DNA from 4 places in the Rhodopseudomonas sp. RCAM05734 genome. Region 3 is predicted to be linked to each of the others. Evidence: predicted binding sites of a transcription regulator. Region 3 holds the regulator's gene; each other region holds the start of a gene.
What was found. The regulator PhoB, encoded in region 3, activates phosphate uptake and scavenging genes when phosphate is short. The targets are predictions, from matches to a motif close to TGTCATNNANCTGTCAT.
Positions count from the first base shown of each region.

Region 1: the regulator PhoB is predicted to act here: its motif matches at 3,087-3,103, upstream of ACUXVA_RS19285 (DUF47 domain-containing protein).
Region 2: the regulator PhoB is predicted to act here: its motif matches at 2,242-2,258, upstream of ACUXVA_RS02065 (inorganic phosphate transporter).
Region 4: the regulator PhoB is predicted to act here: its motif matches at 2,184-2,200, upstream of ACUXVA_RS09730 (Orn/Lys/Arg family decarboxylase).

Region 1 covers NZ_CP199742.1:4,088,819-4,096,235, reverse strand. Annotated here, with positions in the region: gene ACUXVA_RS19300 (peptide chain release factor 3) at 1-784, opposite strand, end outside; gene sugE (quaternary ammonium compound efflux SMR transporter SugE) at 940-1,254, shown strand; gene ACUXVA_RS19290 (inorganic phosphate transporter) at 1,361-2,374, opposite strand; gene ACUXVA_RS19285 (DUF47 domain-containing protein) at 2,389-3,033, opposite strand; gene ACUXVA_RS19280 (methyl-accepting chemotaxis protein) at 3,480-5,474, shown strand; gene ACUXVA_RS19275 (branched-chain amino acid ABC transporter permease) at 5,612-6,580, opposite strand; gene ACUXVA_RS19270 (branched-chain amino acid ABC transporter permease) at 6,582-7,417, opposite strand, start outside.
Region 2 covers NZ_CP199742.1:393,728-401,144, forward strand. Annotated here, with positions in the region: partial or broken gene ppk2 (polyphosphate kinase 2) at 1-386, opposite strand, end outside; gene ACUXVA_RS02065 (inorganic phosphate transporter) at 565-2,193, opposite strand; gene ACUXVA_RS02070 (Fic family protein) at 3,272-4,453, shown strand; gene ACUXVA_RS02075 (hypothetical protein) at 4,464-6,929, shown strand; gene ACUXVA_RS02080 (AAA family ATPase) at 7,017-7,417, opposite strand, start outside.
Region 3 covers NZ_CP199742.1:951,798-959,214, reverse strand. Annotated here, with positions in the region: gene ACUXVA_RS04715 (ATP-binding protein) at 1-343, shown strand, start outside; gene pstS (phosphate ABC transporter substrate-binding protein PstS) at 483-1,493, shown strand; gene pstC (phosphate ABC transporter permease subunit PstC) at 1,682-2,680, shown strand; gene pstA (phosphate ABC transporter permease PstA) at 2,682-3,527, shown strand; gene pstB (phosphate ABC transporter ATP-binding protein PstB) at 3,524-4,348, shown strand; gene phoU (phosphate signaling complex protein PhoU) at 4,374-5,090, shown strand; gene phoB (phosphate regulon transcriptional regulator PhoB) at 5,103-5,807, shown strand; gene ACUXVA_RS04680 (GcrA family cell cycle regulator) at 5,974-6,483, opposite strand; gene ACUXVA_RS04675 (aspartate aminotransferase family protein) at 6,997-7,417, shown strand, end outside.
Region 4 covers NZ_CP199742.1:2,043,001-2,050,417, forward strand. Annotated here, with positions in the region: gene ACUXVA_RS09730 (Orn/Lys/Arg family decarboxylase) at 1-2,139, opposite strand, end outside; gene ACUXVA_RS09735 (alkaline phosphatase D family protein) at 2,460-4,046, shown strand; gene ACUXVA_RS09740 (ABC transporter permease) at 4,126-5,238, opposite strand; gene rbbA (ribosome-associated ATPase/putative transporter RbbA) at 5,241-7,417, opposite strand, start outside.

The sequences.
Region 1 (7,417 bases), 3.1 Mb from region 3:
AATACACCGGCGTCATGTGGCCTTCGCGGAAGGATTCGAGATCGAACGCCTTGCCGGCTTCCTTGACCAGCGACAGTTCCTCGAGGGTCTCGGAGACGTCGAGATTGGGATGGCGCGCGGCGAGGTCGGCCACCGCAATATTCTCCGCCGCACCGGTCTTGGCGCCGCCGCCTTCCAGCAGGCGGATGCCGCCGGTGGAAATGTCGTAGGTGCCGAGGAAGTCGCGGCCGCGGCCGACCGGCCAGGTCATCGGCGTGGTGTCGAGCGCCAGCGTCTTCTCGATCTCGTCGAGCAGGTCGAAGGTGTCGCGGCTCTCGCGGTCCATCTTGTTGATGAAGGTGATGATCGGAATGTCGCGCAGACGGCAGACCTCGATCAGCTTCAGGGTGCGCGCCTCGATGCCCTTGGCGGCGTCGATCACCATGACCGCGGAATCGACCGCCGTCAGGGTCCGGTAAGTGTCTTCGGAGAAGTCCTCGTGGCCCGGCGTGTCCAGCAGGTTGAACACCAGGTTGTTGAACTCGAAGGTCATCACCGAGGTGACCACGGAGATGCCGCGGTCGCGTTCGATCTTCATCCAGTCGGACCGGGTCGAGCGGCGCTCGCCCTTGGCGCGGACCTGGCCGGCCAGGTTGATGGCGCCGCCGAACAGCAGCAGCTTTTCCGTCAGCGTGGTCTTGCCGGCGTCAGGATGGGAGATGATCGCGAAGGTGCGGCGTCGGGCCACTTCCATGGCGAGCTGGGCGCGCGCGGGCGATTCGGCAGTGAGGGCAATGTCGGACATGGAGTTGCCTGTGGCAGGGAAAGCGGGCGCAATCAAGGGAAAATGCGGGAAAACGGCCGGGTTGCGCGCAACGGCGCTGGCCCTCATATAGGCCGGGGAAGGACGACCTTCCATTCCTTCATGCGCAGGACGGCCTGCTTGTTCCGGAGGCCGTCATGGCGTGGTTTCTACTGTTGATTGCCGGGTTGCTCGAGGTCGGCTGGGCCGTCGGGCTGAAATACACCGAGGGCTTTACCAGGCTGATCCCCTCGGTGCTGACCCTAACGAGCATGACCGCGTCGGTCGGCATGCTGGCGCTGGCGCTGAAAACCCTGCCCATGGGAACCGCCTATGCGGTGTGGACCGGGATCGGCGCTGTCGGCACCGCAATCCTCGGCATCGTGCTGTTCGGCGATCCCTCGAGTTTCGCCCGGATCGCCTGCATCGGGCTGATCGTCGCCGGCATCGTCGGCCTCAAGCTGGTGAGCTGAACGCTGGATTGTAGGATGGGTAGAGCGCAGCGAAACCCATCAGCAGAAGTTGATGGGTTTCGCTCCGGCGCTTCGCGCCTCCGCTCTACCCATCCTACAAAAAGCCCTAAAACGGCAGATGCACCAGTTGCACGGCCCAATAGGCCAGCGCCGCGACGATCGCCGACGCCGGGATGGTGATCACCCAGGCGTAGACGATGGAGCTGGCCACGTTCCAGCGCACCGCGGAAACGCGGCGGGCGGCGCCGACGCCGACGATGGCGCCGGTGATGGTGTGGGTGGTCGAGACCGGCACGCCCAGAAACGTGGCCGCGAACAAAGTCGCGGCGCCGCCGGTTTCGGCGCAAAATCCCTGCATCGGTGTCAGCTTGGTGATGCGCAGGCCCATGGTGCGCACGATCCGCCAGCCGCCCATCAGCGTGCCCAGCGCCATGGCGGTCTGGCAGGCCATCACCACCCAGAACGGCACCGAAAATTCGCTGCCGAGATGGCCCTGCGAATAGAGCAGCACGGCGATGATGCCCATGGTCTTCTGCGCATCGTTGCCGCCATGACCAAGCGAATACAGCGAGGCCGAGACGAATTGCAGGATGCGAAAGGCGCGGTCCACCGCGAACGGCGTCGAGCGCACCGAGGCCCACGAGACGATCGCGGTCAGCACCAGCGCCAGCAGGAAGCCGATCACCGGCGACAGCACGATGGCCAGCAAAGCCATCGACAGGCCTTCCCATTCGGCCGCGGCAAAGCCGGCCTTGGCGAGGCCGGCCCCCAGCAGGCCGCCGATCAGCGCATGCGAGGAACTCGATGGAATCCCCAGCCCCCAGGTGATCACGTTCCAGACGATGGCGCCCATCAGCGCGCCGAAAATCACCGAGGCATCGATCACATGGGGATCGATGATTCCGGTGCCGATGGTGTTGGCGACGTGCAGCCCGAACACGGCAAAAGCGACAAAATTGAAGAACGCCGCCCACAGCACGGCGTATTGCGGCCGCAGCACCCGGGTCGACACGATGGTGGCGATCGAGTTGGCGGCGTCGTGCAACCCGTTGAGGAAGTCGAACAGCAGTGCGATGGCGATAAGGCCGATCAGCACCGGAAGGGCGAGCGTGGCATCCACTGTGCAGCCCTGCCCTAGACCTGTTCGATGACGATGCTGTTGATCTCGTTCGCCACGTCGTCGAAGCGGTCGGCGACCTTCTCGAGATGCTTGTAGATCTCGGCGCCGACGATGAAATCCATGGTGTTGGCTTCGCGGTGCTTGAGAAACAGCTCCTTGAGGCCGATGTCGTGCAGGTCGTCGACGCGGCCTTCGAGCTTGCCGAGTTCTTCGGTGATCGCTGTCAGCAATCCGACATTTTCGCCGATGTTCTTCATCAGCGGCAGCGCGCGGCCGACCAGGTTGGCGCATTCCACCAGCAGCGTGCCGATCTCGCGCATGGGCGGCTCGAACTGCCGCACCTCGAACAGGATCACCGCCTTGGCGGTCTGCTGCATCTGGTCGATGGCATCGTCCATCGACGTGATCAGGTTCTTGATGTCGACGCGGTCGAACGGGGTAATGAAGGTGCGGCGCACCGCGGTGAGCACCTCGCGGGTGATGGCGTCGGCGTCGTTCTCGAACTGGTTGACGCGCTGGCAGAACACCGGCGTTTCGTCGCCGCCACGCAGCATCCCCAGCAGCGCTTCGGCGCCTTGCACCACCGTCACCGAATGGCGGGCGAACAGGTCGAAAAACCTCTCTTCACGCGGCAAGAAGCTTCGGAACCAGCGCAGCATCAATCAATCCATTTCGCGTCAAAATCTGCAGGACGCCGCCTCGGGCGGCACCCCGTCACATGAGCGTCATAAAGCATTTTGAGACACGCCGGGCAATTGGCGGGCGTCATCCACCGCTTTGTGGCACCAAACGGTGGATGACCGGGCGCATACAATCCCGGGCGGCACGTCGGGTCGGACATGGTCCGGGACCAGCCCCCGCGCCTCGGTCGACACCAACGCGTCTGCAATCGGCGCTGCCGCGAACGCGCGAGCTGGCCCGGACACGACCGCACACACGCCAAACGCGGCACGCCACGAATGGCATTTTGCAATCAATGTGACATGCACAAAACGCTGCGCGCCAAAATGAAAATAAACAGTTTGGCGGACCACGATACCTTTACGAATTGATTCAGAAATCGCTGCCTAGAAGCCTCTGACATGGTGTCAGAGGACCACTGCAAATGTTCGCACTACACAATCGTCGATCGCTTGCCGGGCTGCTTTCCATCACGCGCATCAGGATTGGCCTGCGCCTGCAGATCGCCTTGCTCGCCATCACCGGCGTTATCCTGACAGGCGCGATCTGCCTTGCCGGCCTGCATTTCGGCACCGAGGCGCAACGACAGGCCGACAGCAGCGTGTTGCTGCGCTCCCATGTCACAAGCCTGTCAGATAACTATTCGGAAGCCGGACAGATCGGTGCGGATTTTCTCCGCAAACCAACTGAAAAACTCGTCGACCGATACGACCACGTGCTGCAGCAGGCCCTGTCCCACCTCGCGGAAACCGAGAAACTGGTGGAGGCGGTGGAGACCGACGCGCCGCAGCAGATTTCAGCGCTGCGATCGGGCATGAACCTCTATGCCACGCGCTTTCACAACATCATTGCCGCGCAGCGGATCATCGGGTTCAGCGACAAGGACGGGCTGCAGGGCAAGCTGGGCTCGGCCGCACGCCGGCTGGAGCTGCGATTATCCGAGCTGGACCAGCCGCGGCTGACAATGCTGTTCCTGGCCATGCGCATCAACGAGAAGGACTTCGCGCTGCGCGGCGACGACAAGTATTTTGACAGGCTGCGCGAGCGCGTTGCCGAGTTTGAAACCGCCCTCAAGTCGTCAGACCTGAGCGAACAGCAGAAAGCGGAAACGACAGCGCTGGTTCGTACCTACGAACAGGCCTTCATGGCCTACTCGGTCAGCCAGAGTTCGCTCAATGAGGAAGCCGAGGACTTTGCCAGCGTTTTCGCGCGCACCCGACCGCCTTTGCTGATCCTCAGCAAATTCGCGACTGATCGCTATGAGGCCGCGGCGCGCCATGCCGACGAAACACGCGACCTGCTGTCCTCGTCGATCAAATTCGCCATCCTTGGAATCGGATTGCTGGCGCTGATTTTCGGACAGCGGATCGCGAAGTCGATTTCCCGGATGACGCAAGCCATGCAGCAGCTCGCCTCGGGCCGATTCGACCTTGTGCTGCCCGGTCTCGGTCGCAACGACGAAATCGGCGAGATGGCGCGGGCGGTCGAATCCTTCAAGGTCAAGGCCGCCGAACGTGCCGCCGAGCAGGTTGAGGAGAAAAGCCGGCAGGATCGCATGGCCGACGAACGGCGCAAGGCGGAGACGCATAGGCTCGCGGACGCCTTCGAGAGCGCGGTCGGCGACATCATCAACGCGGTGTCTTCGGCCTCGACCGAACTCGAAGCGACGGCCGTGACGCTGAAGGCCACCGCGCATGTCACCGAAGAACTCTCCCATGACGTGACCCTGGCTTCCCGGGACGCCTCCTCCAGCGTCCATTCGGTCGCATCGGCGGCCGGCGAGATGTCCTCGTCGTTCAACGAGATCGGGCGGCAGATGACGGAATCCACGCAGATCGCCGGCGCAGCCGTGCGGCAGGCGCAGGAGACCGACGCCAAGGTCAATGCGCTTTCCGAGGCCGCCGTGAAGATCGGCGACGTCGTCGATCTCATCGCCAAGATCGCCCGGCAGACCAACCTGCTGGCGCTGAATGCGACCATCGAAGCGGCCCGCGCCGGCGCATCCGGACGGGGCTTCGCGGTGGTCGCCCAGGAAGTCAAAACCCTCGCGGCGCAGACCGCCACCGCCACCGGCGAGATTCGGCAGCAGATCGGCGGCATGCAGACGGCGACCGACATTTCGGTGTCGGCCATCAAGGCGATCGGCACCACCATCGACCGGCTGGCGGACATCGCCGGCAGCAGCGCGGTCGCCGTCGAGAAACAGCACCTCGTCACCGGCGACATTGCCCGCAATGTCGAGCGCGCCTCGGCGGGCGCCAGCGAAGTCACAGCCAAGATCGTGGAAATGAGCCGCGGCGCCAGCGAGACCGGCGTGGCCTCGTCGCAGGTACTGGCTTCGGCCCAGCAACTGTCCGGCGAAAGCAACCGGCTCAAAATCGAGGTGGAGAAGTTTCTCGCAACCGTGCGGGTCAATTAAGGTCGGGAAGTCGCACCGCGGTGAAGCACCTCGATGCGCCCCGCTTCACGGTGCAACGAACGGCCCCGCCATACAGCGCGGCAGGAACGCGCTTGCGTGGCGCCGAACCAGCCGACGCTGCGCGCGGACGCTGCTGATTACAGCGAGCGCTTGAAGTAGTGCGCGATCTCGCCAATCACGCCGCGCCGGAAGGTCAGCACGCAGACCACGAAGATCACGCCCTGGATCACCGTCACCCACTGGCCGAATCCGGCGAGATATTGCTGCATGGCGATGATTACGAAGGCGCCGACCACCGGCCCGAAGATGGTGCCGAGGCCGCCGACCAGGGTCATCAGCACGATTTCACCGGACATGGTCCAGTGCACGTCGGTCAATGAGGCGTTCTGCGCCACGAACACCTTCAGCGAACCGGCAAAGCCCGCCAGCGTGCCCGACAGGATATAGGCCAGCAGCTTGTACTGATCGGTCTTGTAGCCCAGCGAGATGGCGCGCGGCTCGTTCTCGCGGATCGCCTTCAGCACCTCGCCGAACGGCGAGTTGATGGCGCGGTAGATCACCAGGAAGCCGAGCAGGAAGCCGGCGAGGATCACGTAATAGAGCGTGGTCGAATTGGCGAGATTGAAGAGGCCGAACAGCTTGCCCTGGGGAATGCCCTGGATGCCGTCCTCGCCGTGGGTAAACGGCGTCTGCAGATAGACGAAGTACAACGGCTGCGACAGCGCCAGCGTGATCATGGCGAAGTAGATGCCCTGTCGGCGGATGGCGACGAGGCCGGTGATGACACCGAGCGCCGCGGCGCCCAATGTGCCGACCAGAATACCGAGTTCCGGCGACATGCCCCAGACCTTCAGGGCGTGTGCGGTGAAATAGCCGGCGGTGCCCAAAAACATCGCGTGACCGAACGACAGCAAGCCGCCATAGCCGATCAGCAGGTTGAAGGCGCAGGCCAGCAGCGCGAAGCACAGAGCCTGCATGACGAAGAACGGATAGACCCCGGTCAGCGGCACGACCAGCAGCAGCGCCGTCATGATCACGAAGGCGATCATGGCATCGCTGGTGCCGCGGCGCGGTTCGGGAATGGCGTTTTCAGTAATGGTGGTCATGTCAGGCGGCCCGTCCCGTCAGTCCCGATGGCTTGATCAGCAACACCAGAACCATCAGAACGAAGACGACGGTGTTGGAGGCCTCGGGATAAAAATACTTGGTCAGCCCCTCGACGATGCCGAGTGCAAAACCGGTGATGATGGAGCCCATGATCGAGCCCATGCCGCCGATCACCACCACCGCGAACACCACGATGATCAGGTCGGCGCCCATCAGCGGCCGGACCTGGTTGATCGGCGCCGACAGCACGCCGGCGAGCGCGGCGAGACCGACGCCGAGCCCGTAGGTCAGCGTGATCATGCGGGGCACGTTGATGCCGAAGGCGCGCACCAGCGTCGGGTTCTCGGTGGCGGCGCGCAGGTTTGCGCCAAGCCGGGTGCGCTCGATCAGGTACCAGGTCAGCAGGCAGACGATCAGCGAGAACACCACCACCCAGCCGCGATAGATCGGCAGGAACATGAAGCCGAGATTCATGCCGCCTTTGAGGATGTCGGGGATCGCATAAGGAAGGCCCGAGGAGCCGAAGTAGTTCTGGAACACGCCCTGGATGATCAGCGCGAGGCCGAAGGTTAGCAGCAGCCCGTAGAGATGGTCGAGGCCGGAAATCCATTTCAGCATGGTACGTTCGAGGATCATGCCGAAGATGCCGACCACGATGGGCGCCACGATCAGCGCCGGCCAGTAGCCGATACCCATCACGTTGAGCAGGAAATAAGCGCAGAACGCGCCCATCATGTAGAGCGCGCCATGCGCGAAATTGATGATGTTGAGCATGCCGAAGATCACGGCAAGACCCAGTGACAACAGCGCGTAGAACGAGCCGTTGATGAGCCCGA
Region 2 (7,417 bases), 560 kb from region 3:
AAATACCACTGTGTACGCTCTCGCTCGTTTGGCGCGGGCAGCGCAGCGACGCGACAGACCCGCGGATTCAGCCGCTGGGTGATGCGCTTGATAACGCCGCCCTTGCCGGCAGAGTCGCGCCCCTCGAAAATCACCACGACCTTCAACTTGTTAAGCTGCACCCAGCTCTGCAATTTGACCAACTCGCCCTGCAGGCGGAACAGCTCCTTGAAATAGACCCGCCTGTCGACCGTCTCCTTCGCGCTGTGCCCCGAGAACTCGTTGGTCAGCAGATCGAGCCGATCATCGTCGATCTCAAGCTCCAGCTCTTCATCGAAGCTATCGCGCATCTCCTCGTGAATTCGCTGCTGCATTTCAAAATCGGCGTCGATGGATTTGTCGGTCATGGATGGCTCCGGGTGGCAGTCCGCAAGCGGACCGCTGAATCGGTCCGTGGGCACGCGATGAGAAAATCTGGACAAGCAGGCGCCCGCTTCGACATGAATGAGAGACCGGAGTGCGGTCCGGTCTCTCTTCCATCGTCGGCCCGGTTCGTCGAAGGCAATCGACGAACCGGGAAGGGCCTCAGAACAGGCGCGAGAACAGCACGTACAATGCACCCGACAGGATGATCGCCGCCGGCAGCGTCAGCACCCAGGCCGCCAGCATGTTGCGGATGGTGGCCATCTGCAGGCCCGAGCCGTTGGCCGCCATGGTGCCGGCGACGCCGGAAGACAGCACATGGGTGGTCGAGACCGGCAGGCCGAACACGTCGGCGGCGCCGATGGTGGCCGCGGCCACCAGTTCCGCCGAGGCGCCCTGCGCGTAGGTCAGATGCGACTTGCCGATCTTCTCGCCGACGGTAACGACGATCCGCTTCCAGCCGATCATGGTGCCCAGCCCAAGTGCGATGGCCACCGCGATCTTCACCCAGGTCGGGATAAACTTCGTCGCGGAGTCGAGCGAGCCCTTGTAGGTGTTCAGCACGCCGACGTCATCCTTGCTGAGGTCGTTTTCCTTGTCCTTCATCAGGAAGCGGATCGCTTCTGACGCGAGGTACATGTCGTTGCGGGTATTGCCGACGGATTCGGCTGGCACCTTGTCAAGCGTGCCGTAGGTATGGACCTGGTTGCCGATATCGATCACCAGCACGGCCAGCGACGGGTAGGTGCCCTCGACGATCTTGTGCTGCGAGACGTACTGCGTCACCGCCGGGCGGGGATCGCCGATGATGCTGTGGCCGGCGCCCTTGGCGGCGACGACCTTGGCGGCGGCAATCGAGTTGACCTGGAACTGCTGCACCTGGGATTCCGGCAACGCGCGGTTCAGCGCGTAGGCGGTCGGCACGGTGCCGATCAGAACCAGCATGATCAGACCCATGCCCTTCTGGCCGTCGTTGGAGCCGTGCGCGAAGCTGACGCCGGTGCAGGTCAGGATCAACAACCCGCGGATCCAGAGCGGCGGCGTCTTGTTGCCTTCCGGCGCAGCGTAGAGCGCGGGATTGCGGACGATCATCTTCAGCAGCAACAGCAGGCCGGCGGCGCAGGCGAAGCCGACCAGCGGTGACAGCAGCAGCGCGTAGCCGATCTCGGTGGCCTTGCCCCAGTCCACGCCGGAGGTGCCGTCACGACCGCGCAGCAATGCGTTGGCGACGCCGACGCCGATGATCGAGCCGATCAGGGTGTGCGAGCTGGAGGCCGGCAGGCCGAAATACCAGGTCGCAAGGTTCCAGATGATCGCGGCGATCAGCAGCGCGAACACCATGGCGAAACCGGCGGAGCTGCCGACCTGCAGGATCAATTCCACCGGCAGCAGCGCGACGATGCCGAAGGCGACGGCGCCGGTCGAGAACAGCACGCCGAGGAAATTGAAGAGGCCCGACCACATCACGGCGAATTCGGCCGGCAGCGAGTGGGTGTAGATCACCGTGGCCACCGCATTGGCGGTGTCATGGAAACCATTGACGAATTCGAAGCCGAGCGCGATCAGCAGCGCCACGAACAGCAACAGGTAGGGCAGATAGGAGGTGACCCGGGTACCGGTCGCCTGCACGTCGACATAGATGCTGTAGGCGACAAACAGCGCGCCCGCGGCCAGGATGCCGAAGAACAGGATCATGGTGAAGGGATTGAACCCCTTGTCGAGATTGGGCCGCGATGCCGGCTCTATAAGCCCGCCGTTGTCGCCTGTTTGGTTGATCGTGAAATCGGTCATTGATAACGCCCCTGCCGGTTAATAGGCGTTAATCTGTGCCCGACTGTCTTGAAGCTGGGATGACAGCCGCGACAATTCGACAACAAGAGCGAGGCGGGGAGCATATTGCCGACCTTCCGCGCCGGTTCCCCAGCGCGCGTCAGGCTGCCGGAAAGGCCAGGAAGGTTTCAATCGAGGCCGCATGAGCGAGAAGATTCGAACGGCGCCGATACGAATGCGCTGATGGCAGTCATTTGAAAAAGCGGCGAAGCGCATTCTGCGCTCTATTCCTATTTCGGCGATAGGCGCGATCCCCTGCATCGCCGCACTGGCGCGAAACGAAAGATAGTCGGCGAGATCGAAGAAGTGGCCGGCCGCTCGATAGGTCGACGGCAGGTGCCGCTTCAGCCACAGGGATGGCTTCGGACCACGGAGCGATATCGCGAGAAAGCCGCGACGACGAGGGCGGAACTGTGGAGCGGGCAAAGCCCGCGGGGCATGAAAAAACCCGCCAGAGGCGGGTCAAGACATTCAATTCAATACAAAGGTTGGTTGCGGGGATAGGATTTGAACCTATGACCTTCAGGTTATGAGACGGATGGCGGAACGTCCAACCTATTGAGATTACTAATGCTATTCCATTCAAAAATATTTTCGTGCTAGTTCGCGTGCTAAATCAGTGACTTAAGCACCCCCATTTGTGGCAAAAGTCTCACGTTTAGGCAGCCTATCTTGACGAGCCGCCCATCTGGGAGCGAGGGTTCGTTATCGCTCGCCGCCGAGCTCTTCAGGGCCGGGCCTGCATCCAACGCTCGGAGTGCGTGCTCAACCCCAGCCATTCCCACACTGGCCGAGCGGTTTAAGATTGGGCGTCTTTGCTCACTCAGAGTTAGCAAACCACCCATTTCCTAAACCAGCCACCCTCGCCCTAGGGTTGTTGCCTCCAATACACATCCCTCTGGCGCGCACAGTGGCATCCCTTGAAAATCCCGTTGCCAACCGGCAATGGAACCGGCAAACTAACCGGCAATCCCAAGAGCCTTAGTTATTATAAGTCATTGATATATATAAATTAGAACCGGCAACGAAAGCGGCAAAAGTGACCACTTCAAGCACAATGGAGCCTCTCTTCCCTGAAGAGAGTAAACGCCTATCCGACCTCGCCACCGATCTGGTTGCCAAGAGCAATGCCCTGGCAGGCCGCCTTCACCCCGTGATGCAGGAGGGCATCGGCGACCTCGTCCGCTCAATGAACTGCTATTACAGCAACCTCATCGAGGGGCACCATACCCACCCCATCGATATCGATCGCGCCTTGGCTGGTGACTACAGCGCCGAACCCGAAAAACGTAACCTCCAGCTCGAAGCTCGGGCGCACATCGACGTACAGAAAAAGATCGATGGGGGTCTAGCGCCCCAGCCTTCGACCTCGGTTGAGTTCATCCGTTGGGTACACAAGGAATTCTGCCAGCAATTGCCGGAAGAGTTGCTCGTCGTTTCAGATCCAAAAACCGACCGACAAGAGAAGGTCGTCCCGGGTGACCTAAGGCACATCCTTGTCCAGGTTGGCCGTCACATCCCCCCTGCCCCGGAGGATTTGTCCCCACTGCTTGAGCGCTTCGCCACGGCCTACGGCAACCAAAAGCTCCCCAAGATCCAGCGGATCATCGGCGTGGCAGCCTCGCACCACCGCCTGCTATGGATTCACCCGTTCGCGGATGGCAACGGTCGGGTGGCACGCCTCTATTCGCATGCATTCCTCAAAGAGCTGGGCATCGGCTCAAGCCTCTGGTCCGTGTCTCGGGGACTTGCCCGTGCCGTCGATAACTACAAGGCGGCCCTGCAAGCCGCCGACGAGCCACGTCGCGGCGACCTCGACGGGCGCGGCAACCTGACACAATCCGGCCTCGTCGAATTCTGCACGTTCTTCCTGTCTAGCTGCATCGACCAGGTGAGTTTCATGGAATCGCTGTTTGAACCCGCCGAACTTCAGCGGCGCATGGAAATCTGGTGCGAGGAAGAGACCCGGGCCGACCGTCTGCCGAAGGGTAGCTGGCCGCTGTTGCGCGAAGCCGTCCTGGCTGGTGAGTTCTCACGCGGCAGGGCTCCCGACCTCACTGGCTACCAGGAACGCCAAGCTAGAACAGTCCTCAATACGCTCATTGAAAAAGGCTTCCTGGTCTCGCCAACATCGCGGTCGGCAGTCCGGCTGGGTTTCCCGCTTACCGTAGTCGATAGATGGTTTCCTCGCTTGTACACCGGACCAGCAATTACGACGTAACAGAGCTTCGATGGAAACCGTGGACCCAGCATCATCCCCCGGCGAACCAACGCTGCCCACTATCCGTTTTGCTGTGTTTGAGGGCGCGGAGAGCAACAGTCGTCCCCTCGCAACCATTACAATTTCAAAAAATGCGGATAGCGGATGGTCCGTGCAGTGCGCCGCTCAATCCGATGCCGTCGCCTCACGAATCAAACCCATCCTTGATGAGTTTGGTGCCAATCGACACGGTGCACTTGGACAAAGCGCTCACCCCGCAACACCCTCGGATGACTTTGGACCACTTGCAGATCTTTTGAGATTTCACGGCTTCCGCGTTGAGGAGCTGCCTGCAAGTGATTTCCAGGTGAACATTCAGCTAGACCTGAACACCGGCAGTATGGTCGGGACACAGAATGCAATGCACGCGTTCACTTCCCCCGATAGCCCATTGGGGCGAAAAATCGTTGATGCCATTGCGCAGAGTTTTGCAAAAGGAAGCGACGACCTAGCTATCGAGGTCGATGCCCTGCTAGACAAAAATGAAATTAATGAAGCCGTAGAGGCGATCAAGCGGGGGGCCGATAAAGCCGCGTTCTCGCTTCCGCCCACGAAAAAGTTGCTTAGCTCACTTGTTCGCCTGGACGTCTCTGCCCTCTCCAACGCCGACAGACGCATGATTCGGGATGCACGATTGACCGTTGCGCAGCGCCTTGGCCAACACGAGATTGCCGGTAAAGATGCGGATGCCCTCCTTATTGAGGACCCGGCGACACTGACCACCGAGCAGATCGCATCCCTTAGAACGATCATTGCCATAGCTGCCATTAAACGGGGTAACCGGGAAACCGGCCTGTCGACCCTCTACGACCTGGTGAAAGATCCAAATGAACTAGGTCCTGAGAGCCGTGCCTGGGCATGGCGCAACATCTCTATGGTGCTGGATCCGAAAGACCCGGGGCTCCGCCGCGCAAATCAGCTCTCCGCAGATGCGTTCCTGGAGGCTGGTAACAAACACGAAGCCGGGAAGAGCTTGATGGGCCTCGTCAACATCTTGATGAACCATGATCCCGTCGAAGCAATTAAAACGCTCAATGAAATCGTCCAATTACTAGACCAAGACGGCCTATTGGATCGCCGCGTGCGCGCTGCCGCCCTCCATGCCCGCGCCAACCGTCTTGCACGGCTCAACAAGCATGAAGACGCTTTTAAAGATGCAGCGGAAGCCGTGGCGTTGAGCAGGAACCTTATTGGGATTGAGGCTGAGTTTGTCAGCTCACTGCATCTGGCCGCCATCGAAGCACTCCACGTAGGCGATAGCGCCGCTGCTGACGCCTATGAGACTGAAGCCGAAAGCCTGACGGACGAGCTCAAGCTCTCTCATTTTCAGCTTGCCCAGCGCACCAGCACATTGGCCCAAGAATTCGACGCGAACCTTGCGGAAGCGCTCCTTCAAGACGCTGAAGCTGCAAACAACCTTGAAATCATCGCCGCCGTGCGGATTTTGCAAGCTACTGGAGATGCGTCTCTGGGCGATATTGCCCGCTTGGAAATACTGGAAGAAACACGCAATCGCATCGTTGCTGCGAAAGGTAGGGATGCCATGCTCCAGCCGGTTCGCATGGCGATGGCACAACAACTTCTCCGCATGAAGCAAAATCGTCGGGCCGAAAAGTGGTTTCGGGAAATTCTCGATGTTGATGCCTTTGATGGATTCGCGCGCAACGGGCTGATCGATTGCTTGTGGGAGACAGAGCAGTGGGGAGATGCCGCGATCTTCCTGCGCAAGCAACTGACACTCCGTGGAGATTTACCAGGGCTGATGTTCGCCCTCGGCAAGTCACTCTTCGAGGCAGGCGACCTCTCTGGCGCCGTCACCGCTCTTACAAAATCACTTGCGTCAGCAAGCAAAGACGAGAATTTGCGCAAAAACGCGACGGAACTGCGCGAACGCGCCCTGCAACTGGGTGGAACCGTGCTTCCCACACCGCTTGCGCCCACTGTAGGAGAGGTAACTAGAGCAGAATTCGAGCTCGCACTGAATGACTTTGCCAGATTCATTGCAGCCGAAAAGCGCATGACGTTCTGGGTCCCCGATAAAAAGGGCGGTCATAAGTGGGTTTCAAGCCCCGAAGCGCGTGCTCAGGACTTCTTGCATACATTCCTCAAGGCCCGTTTCGACAGCCGCGCAGAACTCTTTGAAGAAATTGGAACGGGAGCCGGACGCCTCGATCTCTACGTCAAACTAAGCGGAGGCCTCTCAATCATCATTGAACTCAAGATGTGCGGTGCGCCGTACTCCAGCACGTATGCTGCAGCAGGCGAAGACCAGATCCGTCACTACATGGATAACCGCAATACCAACCTCGGTTATCTCGTCGTGTTCGACGCGCGGATCAATACGTTCAGCAATACGCTACTATCAACAACCGGCGGCAGTAAGCATACCATCATTGAGAGATTCATCGACGTGAAATCTCGTGTCAAAGGCGGCTGAGGAACGGGAGCCTAAATGGACGAACCACGCAGAAATTCCCAAAGATAATGGTGGGTTCGAGCATGGCGCCTCCTCTATATTCGTTCGTTAAGCAGGTATTTGTGTTGCGGATATCATGCCTTGATAGTGCTGAGGGGCAAGCTCCTTGATCATTTCCAGCAGGTACGCAGCATTTTTTTGGCTTTCTTGCACGAGACCCGGTTCAAAACCTTGGCCGGTAAAGTGAGAGAGGTCGTTGGCAAACTTGTAGATGGCCGCCTTCTTGTTCTCATCGAACGGCACGTCGGCCAGCTTGGCGTAAAGAGCTTTGCGCTCGGGCACGTGAAAATCCAAGAAAGTCTCCAAGACCTTCCGCGTCACGTTCGGAATGTGGTAGCAACCCGCAATCGTACCATCGCTTTGGAACGTCGCGAGCGTCTTAAAAAGAAAGTGATACTCCGTTGGGTGATCGATAAGTGCCCGGTCCAGCCCCACAATGCTCGAATACC
Region 3 (7,417 bases):
CGAGAACCTGATCGAGAATGCGCTGAAATACGGTGCGTCCGGCGGCCAGGTGCTGGTCTCCGTGGCGCCGTCGACATCGCCCGAGGGGGCGCCGGAGATGCGGGTCGCGGTGCGTGATTTCGGTCCCGGCATCGCGCCGGAACATCTGCCTCGGCTCACCGAACGGTTCTACCGGGTCGACGTCGGCGACAGCCGTGCGCAGGGCGGCACCGGGCTCGGATTATCTCTGGTGAAACATATTCTTAACCGTCATCGCGGCCGGCTTTTGATCGAAAGCGTGCCGAAGAATGGCGCCACTTTTACGGCCGCTTTTCCCCAGGTGAAGACTCCCTCTACGCCATAAATTGACGCAATTTCAAAGGGTTGGCGCTGTCATCCAACTGTCACTGAACCATCATAAAAGGTCAGTCGACCAGCCCTAAACGGGCGGCGTGAGCAAGATCGGGCGCGTCCGGCGCCTAGCTCAGCAGATGGAGACCATCATGAAATTCCTCAAGGCAATCGTCGTTGCCGGCCTGGTGGCCGCATCGACGTCGGCATTCGCTGCCGACATCACCGGTGCGGGCGCGACCTTCCCGTTCCCAATCTATTCGAAGTGGGCTGACGCCTACAAGAAAGAGACCGGCAACGGCCTCAACTACCAGTCGATCGGCTCCGGCGCCGGCATCAAGCAGATCCAGGCCAAGACCGTGACCTTCGGCGCCACCGACGCGCCGCTCAAGGCCGACGCGCTCGAGAAGGACGGCCTCGTCCAGTGGCCGATGGTGATGGGCGCGATCGTCCCCGTCGTGAACCTCGAAGGCATCAAGTCGGGCGAGCTGGTTCTGTCCGGCGAGCTGCTGGCCGACATCTATCTCGGCAAGGTCAACAAGTGGGACGACGCTGCGATCGTCAAGCTGAACCCGAAGCTGAAGCTGCCCTCGGCCGCCATCACCGTGGTTCGTCGTTCGGACGGTTCGGGCACCACCTTCAACTTCACCGATTACCTCGCCAAGGCCTCCGCCGACTGGAAGACCAAGGTCGGTTCGGGCACCGCCGTCGAATGGCCGGTTGGCGTTGGCGCCAAGGGTAATGAAGGCGTTGCCGGCAACATCAGCCAGACCAAGAACGCGATCGGCTACGTCGAATACGCTTACGCCAAGCAGAACAAGCTGACCTATGCCGCGCTGATCAACAAGGCCGGCAAGACCGTGCAGCCGACCATCGCTGCCTTCCAGGCTGCCGCGTCGAACGCCGACTGGGCCAAGGCTCCCGGCTACTACGTGATCCTCACCGACCAGCCCGGCGAAGCTTCCTGGCCGATCACTGCCGCGACCTTCATCCTGATGCACAAGACCCCCGCGGACAAGGCTGCCTCTGCCGAAGCCGTCAAGTTCTTCAAGTGGGCGTTCGAGAAGGGCGACAAGATGGCCGAAGAGCTCGACTACATCCCGATGCCCGAGCCCGTGGTCAAGCTGATCGAGAAGACCTGGTCGGCTGATATCAAGAGCTGAGCTGAACTCGACGTTCCGGGGCGCGAGCAGATTACTGCGAGCGACCCCGGAACCTCAAGATGCTCAGAACATTTCGGGCTTCCCCGCCACTCCAATCGGGGTGGCTGGGGCCTGCGCCATCCGGCTTCGCCGGCTGTCGCATCCCGGAATGACAGTTAGACTGGCGTAACAACAGACAGGGGAATGGCGTGGCAGATATGGCTGTTCAGAGTTCATCGATGGAAGCTGCTGGACCTTACGACCGCGCCAAGGCCCTGAGCGCCTTCAAGTTTGGCGATGTCGCCTTCTACTGGGCGACGCGGGCCTGCGCGATGTCGGTGCTGCTGATCCTCGGCGGCATCATCCTGTCGCTCATTGCCGGCGCCTGGCCGGCGATGAAGGAATACGGCTTTGCCTTCCTGTGGACCGCGCGCTGGGCGCCGTCCGCCGATCCGCCGGTGCTCGGCGCGCTTGGCCCGATCTACGGCACGCTGATCACCTCGGTCATTGCCATGGCGATTGCCATCCCGGTCGGCCTCGGCATCGCGATCTTCCTCACCGAGCTGTGCCCGCAGTGGCTGCGCCGCCCGATCGGCATGGCCGTCGAGCTGCTCGCCGGCATTCCCTCGATCATCTACGGCATGTGGGGCTTCTTCGTGCTCGGCCCGTTCCTGGCCAACCACGTGCAACCCTTCATGATCAACACGTTCGAAGGCGTGCCGGTCCTCGGCACCATTTTCGCCGGTCCGCCGTCCTATCTCAGCCTGTTCAACGCCGCTTTGATCCTCGCCATCATGGTGCTTCCGTTCATCACCTCGATTTCGGTGGACGTGTTCAAGACCGTGCCGCCGGTGCTCAAGGAGGCCGCCTACGGCGTCGGCTGCACCACCTGGGAAGTCGTCCGCAACGTCGTCATCCCCTACACCCGCGTCGGCGTGATCGGCGGCGTTATGCTGGCGCTCGGCCGCGCCCTCGGCGAGACCATGGCGGTGACCTTCATCATCGGCAACTCGTTCAAGATCTCCGGTTCGGTGTTCGGGCCCGGCACTACTATTTCGGCGGCGATCGCCAGCGAATTCGCCGAAAGCGACGGGTTGCATCAGTCAGGCCTGATCCTGCTTGGCCTGCTGCTGTTCGTGCTGACGTTCTTCGTGCTGTCGGGCGCGCGCCTGATGCTGATGCGGCTTGAGAAGAAGGCGGGCAACTAACATGAACCCGATTTACGCCCACCGCCGGCGGATCGACATGACGATCCGTACGCTGTGCTTCGCCGCCGCCCTGTTCGGCGTCAGCTGGCTGGCGATGATCCTGTTCACGCTGTTCACCAACGGCCTCGCCGGCATCAGCGTGCAGATCTTCACCCAGAACACGCCGCCGCCCGGCTCGACGGAAGGCGGCCTGCTCAACGCCATCGTCGGCTCGATCATCATGACGGTGATCGGCGTCGGCATCGGCGCGCCGCTCGGCCTGCTGGCCGGCACCTATCTCGCCGAATACGGCAAGAACGACCGGCTCACCGACGTGATCCGCTTCATCAACGACATCCTGCTGTCGGCGCCGTCGATCATCATCGGCCTGTTCGTCTATGGCGCGGTGGTGGTGCCGATGGGCGGCTTCTCGGCCTTCGCCGGTGCGCTGGCGCTGGCGGTGATCGTCATCCCCGTGGTGGTGCGCACCACCGAGGACATGCTCGGCCTGGTGCCCAACCCACTGCGCGAGGCGGCCTCGGCGCTCGGCCTGCCGCGCTCGCTGGTGATCCGCCGCATCGCCTATCGTGCGGCCCGCGCCGGCCTCATCACCGGCGTACTGCTGGCGACGGCCCGCGTCGCCGGCGAAACGGCACCGCTGCTGTTCACCGCGCTGAGCAACCAGTTCTTCAGCCTGGATCTCACCAAGACCATGGCCAACCTGCCTGTGACCATCAACAACTTCGTGCAAAGCCCCTACGAATACTGGAAGCAGCTCGCCTGGAGCGGCGCCCTGATCATTACCTTGACCGTACTTGCCCTGAACATTGGTGCACGCATTCTCGGCGCCGAGAGGACAACCAAATGAGTGAGCTTTCGATTTCCACCAGCGTTCCCGGCGTTGCAGTGCCGCCCTCGGCGGTGCAGGGCGACGAGCGGCCCAAGGTCAGCGTGCGCGACCTCAATTTCTATTACGGCGAGCATCACGCGCTGAAGCATATCAACCTCAACCTGATCGCCAACAAGGTCACGGCCTTCATCGGCCCGTCGGGCTGCGGCAAGTCGACCCTGCTGCGCATCTTCAACCGCATGTACGACCTCTACCCCGGCCAGCGCGCCGAGGGCCAGGTCATGCTCGACAGCCAGAACGTGCTCGACCCCAAGCTCGACCTCAATCTGCTGCGCGCCCGGGTCGGCATGGTGTTCCAGAAGCCGACCCCGTTCCCGATGACCATCTACGAGAACATCGCCTTCGGCGTGCGCCTGTACGAGAAGATCTCCAAGTCGGAGATGGACGGCCGGGTCGAGAAGGCGCTGCGCGGCGGCGCGCTGTGGAACGAGGTCAAGGACAAGCTCAACGCCTCCGGGCTCAGCCTGTCCGGCGGCCAGCAGCAGCGCCTGTGCATCGCCCGCACCATCGCGGTGCGGCCGGAAGTGATCCTCTTCGACGAGCCGTGTTCGGCGCTGGATCCGATCTCGACGGCGAAGATCGAGGAGCTGATCGACGAGATGAAGGACGAGTACACCATCGCCATCGTCACGCACAACATGCAGCAGGCCGCGCGCGTCTCCGACTCCACGGCCTTCATGTATCTCGGCGAGCTGATCGAGTTCGGTCCCACGAACAAGATCTTTACGTCGCCGACCGATCGTCGCACCCAGGATTACATCACTGGCCGTTTCGGCTGACGCGCATCGCGCGAGAGGATTGATTATGGCTTTTGAACATACGACGAAGGCATTCGACGGCGACCTGCAGGAACTGACCCGGCTCGTCGCCGAGATGGGCGGACTGGCGGAGCGCCAGATCACCGATTCCGTCGACGCGCTGGTCCGGCGCGACGTCGAACTCGGCTTGCGCGTGGTCGCCGCCGATCAGGAAATCGACCAGATGCAGCGCGACATCGAGGAGCGCGCGGTGCTGACCATTGCCCGGCGCCAGCCGATGGCGGTCGACCTGCGCGAGATCGTCGGTGCGATGCGCGTCGCCACCGACGTCGAGCGCATCGGCGACCTCGCCAAGAACATCGGCAAGCGCGTCAACGCGCTCGACAGCGATTTCCATCCGCTGAAGCTGATCCGCGGCCTCGAGCACATGACCAATCTGGTGCAGTCGCAGGTCAAGGCCGTGCTCGACGCCTATGCCGCGCACGATCTGCCCGCAGCAATGGCGGTGTGGAAGGGCGACGAGGAGATCGACGCGATCTGCACCTCGCTGTTCCGCGAGCTGCTGACCTACATGATGGAAGACCCGCGCAACATCTCGTTCTGCATCCATCTGATGTTCTGCGCCAAAAACATCGAGCGGATCGGCGATCACGCCACCAATATCGCCGAGACCGTGTTCTACATGATCGAGGGCCAGCAGATCCTCGATAAGCGCCCCAAGGGCGACATGACCAACTTCGCCACTGCTCCCGGCAATACGTAAGGTACACCGCATATGAACGCACGCATTCTGGTGGTTGAGGACGAAGAAGCGCTGACCACGCTGCTGCGTTACAACCTCGACGCCGAAGGCTATGACGTCGAGACGGTGGCGCGCGGCGATGACGCCGATACGAGGCTGAAGGAAAGCGTGCCCGACCTGGTGGTGCTGGACTGGATGCTGCCCGGCCTGTCCGGCATCGAGCTGTGCCGAAGGCTGCGGGCGCGGCCCGAGACCAAGGCGTTGCCGATCATCATGCTCACCGCGCGCGGCGAAGAGAGCGAACGCGTTCGCGGTCTCGCCACCGGCGCCGACGACTACATCGTCAAGCCGTTCTCGGTGCCGGAGCTGCTGGCGCGGGTGAAGGGGCTGTTGCGCCGTGCATCGCCCGAGCGCCTTGCCACCGTGCTGGCGTTCGGCGACATCGAACTCGACCGCGACAAGCGCCGCGTCGCGCGTTCCGGCCGACCGATCGATCTCGGTCCGACCGAATACCGGCTGCTCGAATTCTTTCTGGAGCATCCCGGCCGGGTGTTCAGCCGCGAGCAGTTGCTCGACAGCGTCTGGGGGCGCGATATCTACATCGACGAGCGCACCGTGGACGTTCACATCGGCCGCTTGCGCAAGCTGCTCAATCCCGGCGGCGAGCAGGACCCGATCCGCACCGTCCGCGGCGCCGGCTACGCGCTGGATGACCGCTTCGACAAGGCGGCGGAGTAGTTTCTTCGGAGATTTTCGGTGTTCCCCGGACGCGGTGCACTGCGCCGCGTGAGCGGCGTGGTGCGCCGCAGATCCGGGGTCCCGGTTGTTTGCTGGAAAGAAGAAATCGGGATCCCGGATCTGCGGAGCGGCATAAAGGATGCCGCACCGCGTCCGGGAAACCAGACTACCTGATCGGCTTCGGTGCCTGCCGACGGCGGTCGCTTGCCGGCTGGTAGGCGATGCGCGAGTGGTGCGCGCAATAGGGCAGGCTCTGCAGGGCCTTGCCGCCGCAGAAGTAGAATTCCGGATTGCTGGGATCGCCGATCGGCCAGTGGCAGGTCGCCTCGTTGAGCTGCAGCAGGCTCAGCCGCTGCGCCATCGGCACCACATTGTCATAGGTGACCGGATCCGGCTCGACTTCGACTTCGAAGGCGTGGGCCAGCGCGGTGTTGCCGCGGGCCACCGGACGCGTAACCCGCATCATGTGCTGGGCCGGACGCGCCTTGCGCGGACGCGGCGCCGCCGAGGTCGGGCTCTTGGCACGGCCGGACAGGCCGAGGCGGTGGACTTTGCCGATAACCGCGTTGCGCGTCACATTGCCGAGCTCTGCGGCGATCTGGCTGGCCGACAGGCCGCCTTCCCAGAGCTTCTTCAGTTGCTCGACGCGATCGTCGGTCCAGGTTATTACCGTCATCGCACTCTTCCCTTCGTGTCGCGCCGGCCGATGTCAGGCAGCGCAGCGACTCCAGCGTCACAAAAATCCCTGCAGTCCGAATCCCTTAGCGCTCGCCGGGCGCAAAAATTGCGACCGGACGTTTACGCCGAACACTGGACCGTAGTGGAACACAATCGCGCACGATATGTCGTACCCGATAGATCAGAAGCTACAATATGCCGTGACTCTGGCGCAAGAGTCAGGCATCGCGCGTCCACATCCTTGTGCTTGCAAAACAGAGAAATCGGTTTTTTGTGCGATTCTGTCATCAGGGAAACGCACCCGGACTCCAATAGTTGCCTCGATCGTCGGGGCCGTCACCGGAATACTACGGGGTTTCCGCGGTGCGCCGAGGTTGACAGCCACCGCCGTCACCATAGAATAATGCCCACGTGCCGCCTGGAAAGGCGGCACGTTTCGTTTCCGGGGTAGGTTGTCCGATCTCGCACAGGCGCGTTCGCCCAGTCACCCGAAGTTCCGATCGGATTGGTTATGACCAAGAGCGCAAGCACGTCTCATTTGCTGCCGGTATTTGCCAGGGCGGATCTCGCCTTCACCTCGGGCGAGGGCGTCTGGCTGACCGCGATCAACGGCGAGCGCTATCTCGACTTCACCAGCGGCGTCGCGGTGAATTCGCTCGGTCACTGCCATCCGCATCTGGTCGCCGCCCTGCAGGAGCAGGCCACCAAGCTCTGGCACATGTCGAACCTGTTCAAGAGCCCGGACGGCGAGCGTCTCGCCGCGCGTCTGTGCGAAGAGAGCTTTTCCGACTACGTGTTCTTCGCCAATTCCGGCGCCGAGGCGATGGAATGCGCGATCAAGATGGCGCGCCACTATCATTTCTCCAAGGGCCAGCCCGAGCGAACCCGCATCATCACGTTTGAAGGCGCGTTCCACGGCCGTACCCTCGGAA
Region 4 (7,417 bases), 1.1 Mb from region 3:
GCGGCCGGCGATCTCGTCGATCGGCAGGTAGTCGACATCGTTACGCACCAGCACGCGCGCAGCGTCATGCGGCGACATCGCGATTTCCGGCAGATGCTCGGAGGCGAATTGCCTGGCCTGCAGCACGCTGACATCGGCATTGCGGAAGAAGCTGTGCATCTCCCCGCACAGGTCGCGCAGCCGGACGCCGGCGTAGCGCGCCGGCCGGCGCCGCGCGAATTCGGGGATGGCCTCTTCCAGCAGCGCGTTGTCGTCGTGCAGTTTTTTGAAGGCGACAAGGCCCGATATCAGCGTGCCGGCCTTGCTGGCCTCGACGCCCGGCGTCAGCAGGAACAGCAGCGAGTTGAGGTCGTTCTTTTCCGGGACGATACGGTTTTCGCGCAAGAACTGCGCCACCACCGGCGCGGGGATGCCGTGTTCGGCGTAACCGCCGGTGGCGCGATCGAAACCTGGGGTCAGCAGCGTCAGCTTGTTCGGATCGGTCATAGCGAAGCCGGCCGCCATGCCCGGGAAGCCGTGCCAGGCGGCATCCGGCGCCAGTTGCCAATAGGACGGGTTGGTCGCCAGCTGGTCGGTGCTGACGCTCTCCCACGGCACATCATGCACGCCGCCTTCGTGGGCCGCGTCGGGTATAGCGACGCGCTCGGGCACGAAGGGTTCGAAGAACCAGCGCCGCTCGGGGCGCGCCTCCTTCTCCTCGAACTCGCGGCGGACGGCGCGGATCTTCTTGCGCAGTTCGATGCCCAGACGGATCGTGTCGTCCCACAGCACTTCGCCCGAGCGGCCCTTCATCATCTGCGCGCCGACGTCGAGCGAGGCGAACAGCGGATAAAAGGGAGACGTCGAGGCGTGCTGCATGAAGCTCTCGTTGAAGCGGCGATGCTCCACCCGGCGCTTCTGACCGCGGATGTGGCGGTCCTTCATGTGGATCTGCGACGCCTGCGAAAAGCTCGCGAGCTGCTTGTGGGTCGACTGGGTGGCGATGATGCCCGGCGAGTCCGGGCCGAGATCGCCGAGGCCCATGGCGAAGCGGCCGGCATAGAGCGGGTGGAACTTCATGAAGCCCGCCCAGGCCTCGTCGAACAGGATGTAATCGCAGAGATGGCCGATGCGCTTGATGATCATCTCGGCGCTGTAGATGGTGCCGTCATACGTGCATTGTTCGATCACCGCCACGCGGAACGGGCGCGGACGTTTCCAGGCATCCTTGTCGGTCACCAGCGGATTGACGCGGATGCGCTCGCGCAGGGCCTCCTCTTCAAAGGCCTCCCAGTTCATCGGGCCGATCAGCCCCCAGGGATTGCGCACGGTGGGCACATAGATCGGCACGCCGCCGCAGATCATCAGCGCGCCATGCAGGGCGGCCTTGTGGTTGTTGCGATCGAACAGCACCAGATCGCCGTCGGTCACCAGGGCGGACAGGGCCACCTTGTTGGAGGTCGAGGTCCCGTTGAGCACGAAATAGGTCTTTTCCGCGCCGAAGATTTTTGCGGCCTCTTTCTGCGCCTGCAGCGCGGGGCCTTCATGGGTCAGGAGGTCGCCGAGATCGAGCACCGAGTTGTCGAGGTCGTCGCGGAACACGGCTTCGCCGAGATGCTCCATGAACACCCGTCCGATCGGGCTGCGGCTGTAGAACACGCCGCCGTTGTGGCCGGGGCAGGTCCATAGCTGGTTGCCTTCCTCGGCATAGTCGACCAGCGCGCCGAAGAACGGCGTCTTCAGCGTCTCGGCATACTGCTTCATGCGGCTGATGAGGTTCTTGGCGATGAACGGCGGCGTCTCCTCCGACAGGAAGATATAGCCGTCGATGAAGTCGAGCACCTCGACCGGCACGTCCTCGAACCGCTTGCGGCGAATCAGCAGGATGATGGGGAAGTCGAGGCCGCGTCGCCGCATCAGGTTGATCAGCGCCGCCGTCTTGCCTTCCAGGCCCTTCTTGCCCCAATCGACCACCATGCACCCGATCGCGGCGTCGGTCTGCACCGCGATGGCGGCGTCCTCCAGCTTGCGGGCTTTGACCACCTCGAAGCCGGATCGCTCGATCTCGTCGACGATCTGGTTCAGGCGGACGCCCTCGAGATCGTCCGCGTCGAAGGTCGGCATCGCGAACAGGAAATTGAAGCGTTTGAAATAGTCCATGTGTCCACCGAATGTGTCCGAGGCGATCTGTCTCGCTGGGTTACATGACGAATAGGTGACTAAGCCAGCCCGCAGGCCTCTATCCGCCGGAAAAGATGTTTGGGAACTGTCGGCGCCGCATTATGGCAGCCTCAGGCTGTATGCAAGCCGAACATGTCTCCGCGATGGCGTGGCAGCGGGGCAAGCTGAAGGGGGGCCGTCCGGCCCTGCTGGAGCCGGCCGGCGTTTTGGCGCTGCCGTCAGGTCACCGGCCTGTCGCAAATCCTTCGGCTGCCGGTCAACTGCCATGGGCATGCTCCGCCGCGATTCGACGGGGTGCCATGGTCGCAACGATATCCAGCTATGCAAGGCCGACACGACGCCAGTTCCTGTCGCGTTCGGCCTCATCGGCCGCGCTGGCCGGGATCGGCTGCATCGCCGCGCCGTTTCTCAGCCGCGCGGCGGACCGCCCCAACATCAGTTGCGGCCTGCAGTCCGGCGACGTCTCGAGCGACAAGGCCGTGGTCTGGGCGCGCGCCGACCGCGCCGCGTGCATGCAGGTCGACTACGCCACCACCGAGAGCTTCCACAATATCCTCGGCTCGCGCCGGGTCGATGCACTGCCCGAGAGCGATTTCACCGCCAAGCTGCTGCTCGACGGGTTGCCGCCCGGCCAGGACATTTTCTATCGCGTGCGATTCGACGACATCGCGGACGGTCGTTTCGCCGGCGAAACGCAGGTCGGGCATTTCAGGACCGCGCCTGCCGTGATGCGGTCGATCTCGTTCGTGTGGTCGGGCGATACGGTGGGGCAGGGCTGGGGCATCGATCCCGCCCGCGGCGGCCTGCGCAGCTACCGCACCATGCTGGACAACCGGCCGGACTTCTTCATCCATTCCGGCGATCACATCTATGCGGATTGCCCGATCGAGGCCGAACTGAAGCTGCCGGACGGCGGCATCTGGCGGAATATTGTGACGGAGGAAAAATCCGTCGTGGCCCATAGCCTCGCGCAGTTCCGCGGCAACTACAAATACAACCTGCTCGACGACAACCTGCGTGCCTTCAACGCGCAGATTCCGATCCTCGCGCAATGGGACGACCACGAGGTCACCAACGACTGGTCGCCGATCGGATCGGTCGACGAGAGCGGCTACGACGAGCACGGCGTCTCGCGACTGGTGTCACGCGCGCGTCAGGCCTTCCACGAATTCATCCCGATGCGAGGGCAGCCGGAGCAGGGCGGTCGGGTCTATCGCAAGGTCGAATACGGCCCGCTGCTCGACGTGTTTCTGCTCGACATGCGCTCCTATCGCGACTCCACCTGGAACAAGGGCGACGAGCGGGATCCGGCCTTCATCCTCGGTCCGGTGCAACTGGCGTGGCTGAAGCGCGAACTGGCGGCGTCGAATGCAACGTGGAAAGTGATCGCCGCGGACCTGCCGATCGGGCTGATCAGCCTCGACGCCATCGCGCTCGGCGACGGGCCGCCGTCACGGCGCGAGCACGAGATCGCGGATCTCCTGTCGTTCATCAAACACGCCGGTGTCGTGAACACCGTCTGGCTGACCGCGGACATGCACTACACCGCCGCGCATTACTACGATCCGAACCGCGCGGTCTTCCAGGACTTCGCGCCGTTCTGGGAATTCGTCTCCGGGCCGCTGCACGCCGGAACCTGGGCTCCCGGCGAGCTCGACAATACGTTCGGGCCCGAAGTGAGATACGAAAAGGGCTGCAGCGCGACCCAGGGCGAGAACCTGGCGCCCTGCTTCGGGCTGCAGTTCTTCGGCCATGTCAGCATCGACGGCGGCACCGAAGCGATGACAGTCACGCTGAAAGACGTCGATGGCCGCGCGCTGTGGTCGGTGCAGATTCCGCCGAAGCCGGACGCCAGGACTGGCCCGGTGCTGTCGCAGCACTTCTAGAGCGGAGTGAATCCGCATAGCCGTCGCTTGGGGCGGCTATCTGTTTCGCGCAATGGGCGTGTCGCCACGCGCCCGATCCTCATTGCAGAAATTGCCTGAACCGCCGCAGCGAAAAAAAGAACAGGATGCCGCCGATGCCGAACAGCGCGGCGAGCTGTGGCCACACCACGTCGAGGCCTGCGCCGCGGAACAGGATCGCCTGTGCCATGATCACGAAGTGCGTATTGGGCGCCGCGAGCATGATGTACTGGATGACCTCCGGCATGCTCTCGCGCGGCGTCATGGCGCCGGACAGCGCCTGCAGCGGCAGCAGGATCAGCATCAGCAGCAGGCCGAACTGCGGCATCGTGCCGGCCATGGTCGCCAGGAAGATGCCCATGCAGGTGGTGGCGAACAGCTGCAGCGTTGCGCCGAGCAGAAACAGCAGCATCGATCCCTGGATCGGGACGGCGAGAAAGCCCTGCACGACGAACAGCAGCGAGGCGCTGGACGCCAGCAGGACGACCAGGCCCATCGACCAGATCTTGCTCGCCATGATCTCGAACGGCGTCACCGGCATCACCAGCAGGTGTTCGAGGGTGCCGTGCTCGCGTTCGCGGATCAGGGCGGCGCCGGTCAGGATGATCGACAACATGGTGATCGCGGTGATGACCTCGCTGACGGCGCCGAACCAGCCTTTGTTGAGCTGGGCGTTGAAACGCACCCGCAACGCCAGGTCGACGGCCACCGTGGTCGGAGCCCGGTAGTGCTTGAGAAACTCCGTGACCTCGCTGGTAACGATCGACTGGATATAGCCGCCGCCGGAGAACGCCTGGGTCATGCGGGTGGCGTCGATGTTGAGCTGGATGGTCGGCGACTTGCCGGCCAGCAGGTCGCGCTGGAAGTTCGGCGGGATGTCGAGCGCAAAGGTGTCGATGCCAGCGTCCATGCGGCTGTCCATCTGCCGCTGGCTGATCAGGCTGGGACTCGAAAAATACGGCGGAGTGAATGCTGTGATGATGCGCGATGACACCGGCGACTGGTCCTCGTCGACGATGGCGATGGCCGCCTGGTTGAGGGTTTCCGGCAGCGCCTTCGAGGCGGTGTAGATCGAGAATGTGAAGGCGTAGCCGATCAGAAACAGCAACATCGAATCGCGGGCCAGCCCGCGCAGTTCCTTGACGCCGAGTTCGAGGATGTTGGCCAGCCGCATGCTCAGTCCGCCTGCTTCCTGAGGAGCGCCGCGCCGAGAGCCAGCAGGATCGGGATGGTGATCAGTAGCGGCCAGAACGAACCGGCCAGCTCGGAAATGCCAAGGCCCTTTGAAAACGTGCCGCGGGTGATGTTGACGAAATAGGTGGTCGGGTAGATTCGCCCGATGACGGCGCCGGCGCCCTGCAGCGACGACACCGGATCGATCAGGCCGGAATACTGGATGGCGGGGATCAGGGTCAGCAGCGCGGTGCCGAAGATCGCCGCGATCTGGCTGCTCATGAAGGTCGAGATCACCAGTCCCATGCCAGTGGTGACGATGACATAGAGGAACGCGCCGGCGGCGAAGGTGGGGAAACTGCCGGTGAACGGTACCTGAAAGGCGAACATCGCGAAGGCCGTCAGCAGCAGGAAGTTCAACATCGCCAGTGCGACATAGGGAATCTGCTTGCCTACCAGGAATTCGAGCCGCGTGACCGGGGTGACGTAGAAATTGATGATCGATCCGAGCTCCTTCTCGCGGACCACGCTGAGCACCGCGAGCATCGCCGGGATCATCAGCAACAGCAGCGGAATCACGGCCGGCGCCATCGCCACCAGGCTCTTGATGTCGGGATTGTAGCGGTAGCGCAGCGCGATCTGGAAACTCCCGGCGGTTGCGGCGTTGCCGTAGAGTTCGCGGGCCTTCTGGGTCAGCCAGGAGAGATGCATGGCCTGCACATAGCCGCGCGCGGTTTCCGCGCGCACCGGCATGGCGCCGTCGATCCAGGCGCCGATCTCGACATTCTTGCCACGCGCCACGTCGCGTCCGAAGCCGGGCGGGATTTCGATCGCCAGGCTCAACTCGCCGGTGCGCATGCGGCGGTCGAGATCGGCATAGTCGGTGATGGCCGCGGCCTCCCTGAAATAGCGGGAGCCGGCGATCTGCAGGATGTAGTCCCGGCTGATGGTGGAGTCGTCGCGGTCGAGCGCGGCGAAAGTGAGGTTCTCGAGGTCGAGATTCAGGCCGTAGCCGATGACGAACATCAGGAGGACGCTGCCAATCATGGCGAGCGTGGCGCGGATCGGATCGCGGCGCAGTTCTAGCGTCTCGCGCCTGGTGTAGGCCAGCATGCGGCGCAGATCGAACCATCGCTTGCTGCCGCTGTGCGCGGGGGCCAAGGGTTGCTGAACCGCCGAGTCGGCCGTGGATGCGCCGGTCTCCGCTGGCGCAGCATCCGCTCGTCCCATGGCATCCTGCAGATAGGCAATGAACGCCTGCTCAAGTGTCGCCGTGGCGCGAACCTTCTTGATCGCCGCCGGCGTGTCGCTGACCAGCACCTTGCCCGCATGCATCAGCGAGATGCGATCGCAGCGCTCCGCCTCGTTCATGAAGTGGGTGGAGATGAAGATCGTGACGTTGTCGTTGCGCGACAGGTGGGACAGGATCTGCCAGAAGCCGTCTCGCGCCACCGGATCGACGCCGGAGGTCGGTTCGTCGAGGATGAGGATGTCCGGCGAATGGATCATCGCCACCGCCAGCGACAGCCGCTGGCGCACGCCGAGCGGCAGCGGATCGGGCAGGGAGTCCAGCACGGCTGCCAGATCGAACCGCTGCACCATCTCCGCGATCCGTGCGGGAATCGCGGCGGGATCCATCCGGAACAGGCGCGCGTGCAGCTCGAGATTCTGCCGCACCGTCAGTTCGGAATACAGCGAGAATGCCTGTGACATGTAGCCGACGCGGCGCCGCACCTCCATGTCGGTGGAATCGATGAGATTACCGAACAGTTTTGCGATGCCTCCGGTGGCCGGCAGCAGCCCGGTCAGCATCTTCATGGTGGTGGTCTTGCCGCAGCCGTTGGAGCCGAGAAAGCCGAAGATCTCGCCGCGTCCAATGCGAAAGCTGACATCGTCGACGGCGGTGAAGTCGTGGAAGCGCATGGTGAGATGCTCGGCCTCGATGGCGACGTCGCCGTCCAGGGCCGCGGGTCGCGGCGGGATCATCACTTCCTTGTAGTCGCGGCGATCTTCTTCAGGGAGCAGGGCGATGAACGCGGCGTCGAGCGTTGTGGCACCGGTCTGCCGCAGCAACTCGGCAGGCGCGCCGGTCGCCAGCGCGCGGCCGGCATTCATGGCCACCAGATGATCGAAGCCGGCGGCCTCTTCCATATAGGCGGTGGCGACAATGACACTCATGC